3 regions of the Bacillus sp. GW823-FHT06A10 genome follow, and region 2 is predicted to be linked to each of the others. Evidence: predicted binding sites of a transcription regulator. Region 2 holds the regulator's gene; each other region holds the start of a gene.

Region 1 (3,292 bases), on a different contig from region 2:
GTACTACTCATGATTTCACCTCCCCTTGCTATGAATGAAAAAAGACTGTCGGCATGTACATTAAATTACAACATACAGCAAAGACCGTCGTCCCGCTTTTTTAAGGGACTTTCTTCATTTCACAATTAAAATGTCATATTATTATTTCGGTAAGTTTTAAACCTTACTCCGAATATTACTTCTCTTCTTGAGAAGAGTATATCGTATATAAGAAAAAATATACATTCTCATTGTATCTATCGTAATTTTCATTGTCAAGCGTTGTCTACTTTTACTTTCTTTACCTTCAGTCCTGAATGTTATCTGAATTTGAAAAATTGATAGCATATTATCCTGGAAAACCTTAGTAAATACCATTTTATTCCCTTAAAACGCATGAATATTCCTCTTTACACATCCCATTTGAGTCAAAAAAATATTTTAACCACTACGATAGGTACCGCTTTAATAGAAGGTAAAAAATAAAAGACACGGGACCCGTGTCTTTTATTTTTTAATCTTGAAGAGTTGAATCTTCCGTGTCTTCCACACCAGAATCTTCACCAATTCCGTGATGATCACGAACAAAGAAGGCAATTTCCTCTCTTAAGTCCGTATTCTCTTTTAAGAATTGCTTCGAATTTTCACGACCTTGTCCTAAACGTTCTTCATTGTAAGAATACCAAGCACCGCTCTTTTGAACGATATCAAGCTCAGAAGCCATATCCAAGATTTCACCTTCTCTTGAAATACCTTCTCCGTACATAATATCAACTTCAGCAACACGGAATGGTGGCGCTACTTTATTTTTCACTACTTTTACTTTTGTTTTATTACCAACGATGTCGTTACCTTGCTTTAATTGCTCCGCACGACGCACTTCAAGACGGACAGTTGAATAGAATTTCAACGCACGACCACCTGGAGTTGTTTCTGGGTTTCCGAACATAACCCCAACTTTTTCACGAATTTGGTTAATAAAGATTGCAATTGTTTTTGATTTGTTGATTGCCCCTGAAAGCTTACGAAGTGCTTGTGACATTAAACGTGCTTGTAAACCTACGTGTGAGTCACCCATGTCGCCTTCAATCTCTGCTTTCGGTACAAGAGCTGCTACAGAGTCAATTACGATAATATCAACCGCACCACTTCGTACAAGTGCTTCTGCAATTTCTAATCCTTGCTCACCTGTATCAGGCTGTGATAATAGTAATTCATCTATGTTAACGCCTAATTTTTGTGCATATACAGGATCCATTGCGTGCTCCGCATCGATGAATGCTGCTTGTCCACCTTGACGTTGTACTTCTGCAATTGCATGTAATGAAACTGTCGTTTTACCTGAACTTTCAGGTCCGTAAATTTCGATAATACGGCCACGTGGGTATCCGCCTACCCCTAGTGCCACATCAAGTGCTAAAGAACCACTTGAAATTGTAGAAATTCTACGTTCCGCTTGTTCTCCTAATTTCATAATTGAACCTTTACCGAATTGCTTCTCTATTTGTTTTAACGCCATATCTAATGCCGCTTGACGATCACTCATTCAAAATTCCTCCTTAACTGAATTGCTAATCTTATTATACCTATTTTCAATTCAATTTGCCAACAAAAATCGAACATTTATTCGATTTTTTTATTTTCCATCACACAAATACGGAATTTAACTATAAAAAAAGCTAGAAGAAACTTATATCTCTTCTAGCTTTTTATATAAATGATAAAATCCATATTTTGCTGATCGTTCTCTAATTTGTTGACGACTTCCACTTAAATTAAGAGGAAAGACTGCAGTTTGTTCACCTTTAATCGCTAATCCAACAAATACTGTTCCTGGCTCTTTCTGTTCTGAAGCATCTGGCCCTGCTACCCCAGTGAAACTAATTCCGATATCCGCTTTTAATAAATCCTTAACATTTTCAGCAAGATAACGAGCACATTCCTTACTAACTGCACCATCAGTATGCAACACTTCTTCAGGCACACGTAAAACATGTTGCTTCACATCATTATGATAACAAATGACACCGCCCTTAAATACAGAAGAAACACCAGCATTTTCAGTTACTTGATTTCCAAAAAGACCACCTGTTAAACTTTCTGCACATGCTAAAGTTAACCCTTTTCTCTTCAATAACTCGATTGCCTTATAATGCAAAAATTCTTGGTCATATCCGTAGAAAAATTCTCCTACTCTTTCTAAAATCAAATCTTCCACATGTTGAATTAGTTTCTCCGCTTCGCTAACATTTTGATGCTTAGCGGTTAAACGTAATGTCACTTCTCCATCATTTGCTAGCGGGGCAATTGTTGGGTTTGTTTGTCCATCAATTAAATCTTGAACTTTCACCTCTAATTGGGACTCCCCAATACCGAAGAAACGAAGCACACGTGAATAAATGTTTTCTCCTGTTGTAAAATTACGTAAAAAAGGCTCTACGTAACTTACATACATTGGTTTCATTTCTTTTGGCGGCCCTGGTAATAAAATATAAACTTTTCCGTTCTTATTTACCCCCATACCCGGCGCCATACCGTGGTCATTTGCAAATACTGTTGCTCCATTTAAAACGAGCGCTTGCTTTTTATTATTCTCCGTAAATTCACGGCCTGTACGCTTAAAGTAATTACTTATTAAGTCTAATGCCTTTTCATCATACACAAGCTTTTCATCTAAACTAGTCGCTATCGTTTCTTTCGTTAAATCATCTTTTGTCGGTCCTAATCCACCTGTAAAAATAAGGATATCAGCACGTTCTTCCGCAGCTTCAATCGCCTTTTGCAGTCGCTTATTATTATCACCAACAACAGTATGATAGTACACGTTAATTCCAATTGAAGCCAACTTTTCAGATAAAAACTGGGCATTTGTATTTGCAATTTGTCCAAGTAATAATTCAGTTCCAACCGCAATAATCTCAGCATTCATCCCAATTCCCCCATAAACTTCTATTTTGAGTTTACAAAAGCAGCTCTATTTTTCCAGAAATAATCCCATCCTGAAATAACAGTAAAGATTAATGCAATCCATATAAAGATATCCGCAACTGGAATATGGATTAAATTTAAAGGTACATCGTGTAATAAATATGCTGCAATCGCAATAATTTGTGTCCATGTCTTAATTTTCCCTAGCTGATTTGCCGCAACTACTTCCCCTGTTCCAGCAAGTACAAGACGTAAACCTGTTACAGCAAACTCACGACTGATAATTACAATAACAATCCAAGCCGGTACATATCGCATCTCTACCAATGTAATAAGTGCTGCTGAAACCAGTAATTTATCAGCTAACGGATCAAGAAACTTTCCT
Region 2 (3,292 bases):
TAATTTCGTCGGTGTAACATCTGTACCTTCTTCGTTAACAACTTTAATTCCTTTAAGTTCGTTTAACATATTTTGACGAAATCCTTTTAAATATTGTTCACGTAGCGATTGACGCTCACGTTGCTCTTCTTCAGTTAAACCTTCAGCTTTTGCTTTTTTCGCTAAGAAGTTAATGCGTTCAACGAGTTCGTGATTAATCATCTCGAATCCCCCTTCTAATCAAAACTGATTATTATCATACAATAGTTACTCTTCTTTATCAAGCAATTGCTTCGTATACTCTACATATCTACGATGTACAGTCGCCTTTGAAACATTATGACCAAATCCACGTAATGTTGCTGCAATTTCTTCAAACGTGAGTTCACTTTTTCGCAAACGTACAATTTCCTCAATTGGCACTTCTTTTTTCTCTCTTCCTACACTTAAATGACGATTTTTTAAATTATTTTCTGGACGATAACCTTTTTCTACTGCACGTTGCATACCTCGTTTAATTTTCAAATTATGAATCTTTCTTTGATATTCTTCAACAATACCAATAATATCTAATACCATCGAATCAGAATCCGACAATTGTAATTCACCATTATGTGTATGCGTATATACTTTTATGCCTTCTTTATGTAAACAATGCATTAATGCGATCTTCGCATTTCCTCTACCAAGGCGCGTTTCATCTTGTATAAGTAACACATCAATTTGTTCGTCTCGAATTGTATCCAGCACCTCTAATATACCGTCACGTTCAATTGTATATCCACTAGCCTGCTCTTCAATCACCTTAGTAACATTCATTTGATAGCGCTCAGCTAAATGCAATAATTCATCTTTTTGACGTAATAATGATGTTTCTTGCGCTTCTTTCGTTGTACTCACACGTGCATAAATAATTGCATTCATTTTGAACCCCTCTTTCTCCCTATTATTTCCCTATAGTGTAACATAAATCCGCCATTTGTTCGAACTTATGTTTGTAGAATGTTTTTTCACATGTTATACTTATTAATAAGAAAAATGAAAGAAAACGAGGTGTTAGAAAACATGGAAAAGTTAACGAAACGCCAGCAAGACATTCTCGACTTTATTAAGCTAAAAGTACAAGAAAAAGGATATCCACCTTCCGTACGTGAAATTGGTCAAGCAGTCGGCCTCGCTTCTAGTTCTACAGTGCACGGACATTTATCACGATTAGAAGAAAAAGGATACATTCGACGCGATCCAACAAAACCACGTGCCATTGAAATTTTAGGTGAAGACCGAATGGATACGGAAACACAATCTGTTATTCAAGTTCCAATTGTCGGAAAAGTTACTGCCGGTTTACCAATTACAGCGGTTGAAAGCGTAGAGGAACATTTCCCACTTCCAGCTAGTATTGTTGCTGGAGCAGACCAAGTGTTCATGTTACGTATTTCTGGAGATAGTATGATTGAAGCTGGTATTTTCGATGGAGATTTAGTTGTTGTTCGCCAACAACAGTCTGCATATAATGGTGAAATTGTAGTCGCTTTAACAGAAGATAACGAAGCAACTGTTAAACGTTTCTATAAAGAAAAAGACCATTTCCGTCTACAACCAGAAAACTCTTCATTAGAACCTATCATTTTAAAACAAGTGTCAGTTATCGGGAAAGTAATTGGCGTATATCGTGATTTACATTAAAAATAATAAAAAGAAGATAATTACCTTATTTATATACGGTAATTATCTTCTTTTTTGTATTTTGATAGATTTCCATACATTCTATTTCTTATTAACGAGTTTCAATCGTCACATCTCCCGCAGCCGTTTTACCGCTAATCTTTTTACTACCATTGCCAATTGTTACGTTATTATTTTCTTCATTAAAAATTGTTACATCTCCGGCAGCACTTTGCCCAGTAATTACCGCATCTTGTGGTTTTTCCGATAAAGTAATATCTATGTCTCCCTCAGTTGAACTTGCTTCTAGATTATACTTGGAATCATGATCTCGAATATTTATTTCCCCACTTTTTGTTTTTGCGGTCACTTTCCCTAATACCTTCTTAAAGTTCACCTCACCAGCTTTTGTCGATCCTTCCACATTCTTAGCCGTTACTTGTTTCAACTCTACTTCTCCAGCAAGTGTTCTAACACTTACGCTATCACTTTTCACATCACTCATTTCGATTTGTCCAGCAGATGAATTTACTTTTACATCTTGATAAGAGCGTTCAGGCACAAGGAGAGTCAATTTAGACGTTTGAAACCTAAAATCATAAAAAGAAAAATCAAATGAAGCACCTTTTTCTCTTTCCCCAATAATTTTTAATGTGTCACCATCTTCTGCAATACGAATCTCTTGTTTACGTACATCTCCTGATTGCTTTACATAAAAAGAAGAATCAGGAGATTTTTGGATAACAATATCTCCGGCATCTAACTTAACTTCTATATTTTTTAATGTTTCGTTTTTAATTACATCTTCTTTATCGCCTTTTTCAGCAGTTTGTACTGCTTTTTCATATGTTTGGGAAATTCCTATTACTCCAATAATGATACAAGCGATAGCGATTAAAAATAGTTTTTTCATCATTTACTCTCCTTTTATCATTTTGAAGTTCCATATTACATATCGTACACACAATCTCTTAAACCACTTTGTACTATAAAAAGCGATAATACATAACAATAAACCTACTCCAACAAACGTTATACTAACGAAAAGATCCAACCATATAAAAGTACCCATAAATACTTTTCCAATAACGAAAAATGGTGTTACTACACTAGCAATACCACCAATCCAAAAAGAAAATATAAAAGCAACAATTGCGACTAACGGGCCTAACACAATAATAAAATTAAACAAACTAAGTCCAATCGCTGCCATAACAGCTCTTGTCACATTTGAAGTCGATGGATTTTTTTTCATTTCATCGAAGCGATACATCGCAAGTAACTCTTTTGCGATTACTTTCGGAGAACCAAGGCCCTGAATTATTTCTGATTCAGTTTTCCCCTCTTCTAGTCCAAACTGAAAGTGCTCTTCATAATCCAATAAAATATCTTGCCTCTCTTCCTCTGGTAACTTTCTAAGATAACTTGATAATTCTTTAAGAAACCCTTCTTTACTCATCCCATTCCACCCCTTCAATAATTTCTTGTACCCCTTTCGCAAAATCACGCCATTCTGTTACTAACAAATGAAATTGCGTCTCCCCTCGCTCTGTTAATTGATAATATTTACGAGGTGGCCCTTCCGTAGATTCCTTTAAATACGTTTGAAAATACCCTTCTTTCGTCAAACGACGTAATAAAGGGTATA
Region 3 (3,292 bases), on a different contig from region 2:
GTGACACCAGCAGACTTAGAACGTGGTTTACCTCAATTTGCAAGTATTGATGTTTCATTTATATCATTAAAGCTTATACTGCCAGTTTTAAAAACAATGCTTATGCCTAACGGAGATGTAGCAGCGTTAATTAAACCGCAGTTTGAAGCTGGAAGAGAGCAAGTTGGGAAAAAAGGTATCGTTCGTGATAGAAAAGTACATGAAGCTGTTGTAGAAATGATTGTCGATTTTGCTTTAAAAGAGGGCTATGATGTGGAAGGTTTAACATTCTCACCAATTACGGGTGGGGATGGTAATATTGAATTTTTAATTCATCTGAAATGGCATGGTGAACGTGAGAATGGCGAAAATCATTCTCCGATTTCTATAGAGCAAGTTGTTACAGAAGCACATGACGTTCTAAAACAAAAAGGGAAAGGGGAATAACATATGTTGTTCCTCTTTTTGCTGTAATTGTATAATGATTGTAAAAACAATTGTGTACAAGAAACGAATTATAAGTTAACATAAATAAGTGAAGTATACCAATGTTTAAACTATGGTAAGAGATAGTGTGAGGTGCAAATGTATGAATAAAGGTCAGCGCCATATTAAAATCAGGGAAATTATTGCAAACAAAGAAATTGAAACACAAGATGAATTAGTTGATATTTTACGTAATGAGGGATTTAATGTAACGCAAGCAACAGTATCGCGCGATATTAAAGAACTGCACTTAGTGAAGGTGCCATTACATGATGGGCGCTATAAATATAGCTTGCCAGCAGATCAACGATTTAACCCGTTACAAAAATTAAAACGAAATCTAGTGGATTCATTTGTAAAATTAGACACGGCAGGACATATGCTTGTGCTAAAAACATTGCCTGGTAACGCTCATTCACTTGGAGCACTTATTGATCATTTAGAGTGGGATGAGATCATCGGAACCATCTGTGGTGATGATACTTGCTTAATTATTTGCCGTACACCTGACGATACAGGTGTTGTCTCTGATCGTTTCTTAAATATGTTGTAACAAAAAATCTTGTTTGCTTTCCATCGTAAAGTGGGAAGTGAACAAGATATTTTTATTGGTCAAAAATATGATTTTTCAATTGTAATATAATATTTTGTTTGCATAAAGTTAGAAAATAGATGGATTGACCCGTAAAACAAATGTTTGGTACAATGAAGCGGGTTAGAAGAGTATATACATACAAATATATAGCATGATTATTTGAATGAAGAAATGAGAAAATCCTTTAGTAAGGGATTATTTTATAACGAGGTGAATGGGGCATTGTTATCGGAATTATCGATTAGAAACTTTGCTATTATTGAAGCATTAAATATTTCTTTTCAAAAAGGTTTAACGGTTTTAAGCGGTGAAACAGGGGCCGGAAAATCGATTATTATTGATGCGATTAGTTTACTTGTAGGTGGCCGTGGGTCAGCAGAATTTGTTCGATATGGAACAGAAAAGGCTGAGATTGAAGGGCTGTTTTATGTTGAAGATGATAAGCATCCATGTATTGAAAAGGCAGAAGAGTTAGATATAGAAATAGAAGATGGCATGATTATTTTAAAGCGTGATATTGCTGCGAACGGGAAGAGTGTATGTCGTGTAAATGGGAAGCTTGTTACACTTAGCATATTAAAAGAAATTGGGAAAACACTTGTTGATATTCATGGACAGCATGAAACGCAAGATTTAATGAATGAAGAACGACATCTGTTTATGCTTGATCACTTTGATGGGGATCGAATCGTTAAACAACTAGACATATATCAAAACGTATACGCTGACTATGAAAAATTAAAAAAACAATTGAAATCGTTAAGTGAAAATGAACAACAGATGGCACATCGCTTAGATTTAATTCAATTTCAGCATGAAGAAATTCGCAAAGCTGATTTAAAGATGGATGAAGAAAATGAATTAACTGAGGAACGATTGCAAATTTCTAATTTTGAAAAGATTTATAAAGCATTAGGTGATGCATATCGTTCATTGAGTGCTGACGGACAAGGATTAGATAATGTAAGAAGCGCAATGGGACAAATGGAAAGTATTACACATTTAGATGAAATGTATCAAGAGAATCATGATTCAATTGCAAATAGTTATTACTTATTAGAAGAGGTTGCATATCAACTGAGAGAAAAGCTCGATATGATGGAATATGATCCAAATCGTTTAGATGAAATCGAAACACGTTTGAATGAAATTCGTATGCTAAAGAGAAAATATGGAAATACTGTAGAAGAGATTTTAGCGTATGCAGATAAAATTGAACAAGAAATATTTACAATTGAAAATAAAGACGTTCATATTGAAACGACGAAGAAACAGTTGAAGGAATTAGAAAGTGTTATTCTGAAAGAAGCAACGTTGTTAAGTAATATGCGTCATGAGCTTGCAGAACACCTTACAAATGCAATTCATCAGGAATTAAAAGAATTATATATGGAAAAAACGAAATTTGAAGTGAGAATTATGAAGAGAGAAGGAAATGCAGAAGAGCCCCTTGTGGAAGGTGCGCCGGTAAGACTTACGGCGGATGGTTACGATCATGTGGAATTTTATATTTCGACGAACCCAGGAGAGCCGCTAAAACCACTTTCAAAGGTTGCTTCTGGCGGAGAGTTATCTCGTATCATTTTAGCTTTAAAAAGCATTTTTTCTAAGCATCAAGGGGTTGCATCTGTTATTTTTGATGAAGTGGATACGGGTGTAAGTGGCCGGGTCGCACAGGCTATTGCTGAAAAAATTTATCGAGTATCAGTAAACTCGCAAGTACTTTGTATTACGCACTTACCTCAAGTAGCTTCAATGGCAGATTCGCATTTATTTATTCGAAAACAAGTAGCGAATGATCGGACAATTACATCAGTTACTGTTTTAACTATGGAGGATAAAGTAACAGAAATAGCTCGAATGATTTCTGGTGTGGAAATCACAGATTTAACGACGGAGCATGCGAAAGAATTACTTACGCAAGCGCATCATTTTAAACAGACAGCAGAGGCTATCCAGTAATGGATAGCTTTTTTTCTCAAATGACGATTTCTTAATTCTTCCGGTTATAAATAAAGCACTGCAAGGAGAGATTAAAAAGTGAAGCCAAGAGGCTGAATGTGGGGTAGGAGCGAGGAGAGTGAACAAGTTGAAATTAGAAAAATTTCGAAAAATAATAGGTCTTTGTCTCCTTGTTTCTTTAGTTTTTATTGGATGTTTTAAACCGCTTCGAACGTTTATTTCATCACCGAAACAACTTGTTGTTTTTGAAGGACAACAATCAGAAATAAC

What was found. Region 2 encodes LexA, which represses DNA repair genes until DNA is damaged. Its sites were predicted from a motif close to CGAACATATGTTCG; they were not measured.
Region 1: a site for LexA is predicted at 1,596-1,609, ahead of recA (recombinase RecA). Genes of this name have one in related genera too.
Region 3: a site for LexA is predicted at 1,152-1,165, ahead of recN (DNA repair protein RecN). Genes of this name have one in related genera too.

What each region holds. Positions count from the first base shown of each region.
Region 1 is NZ_JBXAHT010000002.1:1,077,092-1,080,383, reverse strand. Features, by position in the region: gene rny (ribonuclease Y) at 1-11, opposite strand, end outside; gene recA (recombinase RecA) at 494-1,525, opposite strand; gene AC1Q8M_RS20475 (competence/damage-inducible protein A) at 1,670-2,908, opposite strand; gene pgsA (CDP-diacylglycerol--glycerol-3-phosphate 3-phosphatidyltransferase) at 2,929-3,292, opposite strand, start outside.
Region 2 is NZ_JBXAHT010000001.1:2,910,434-2,913,725, forward strand. Features, by position in the region: gene AC1Q8M_RS14675 (DUF896 domain-containing protein) at 1-201, opposite strand, end outside; gene AC1Q8M_RS14680 (YneB family resolvase-like protein) at 247-903, opposite strand; gene lexA (transcriptional repressor LexA) at 1,045-1,665, shown strand; gene AC1Q8M_RS14690 (DUF4097 family beta strand repeat-containing protein) at 1,757-2,560, opposite strand; gene AC1Q8M_RS14695 (DUF1700 domain-containing protein) at 2,561-3,103, opposite strand; gene AC1Q8M_RS14700 (PadR family transcriptional regulator) at 3,096-3,292, opposite strand, start outside.
Region 3 is NZ_JBXAHT010000002.1:642,840-646,131, forward strand. Features, by position in the region: gene AC1Q8M_RS18195 (TlyA family RNA methyltransferase) at 1-426, shown strand, start outside; gene argR (arginine repressor ArgR) at 569-1,018, shown strand; gene recN (DNA repair protein RecN) at 1,283-3,022, shown strand; gene spoIVB (SpoIVB peptidase) at 3,141-3,292, shown strand, end outside.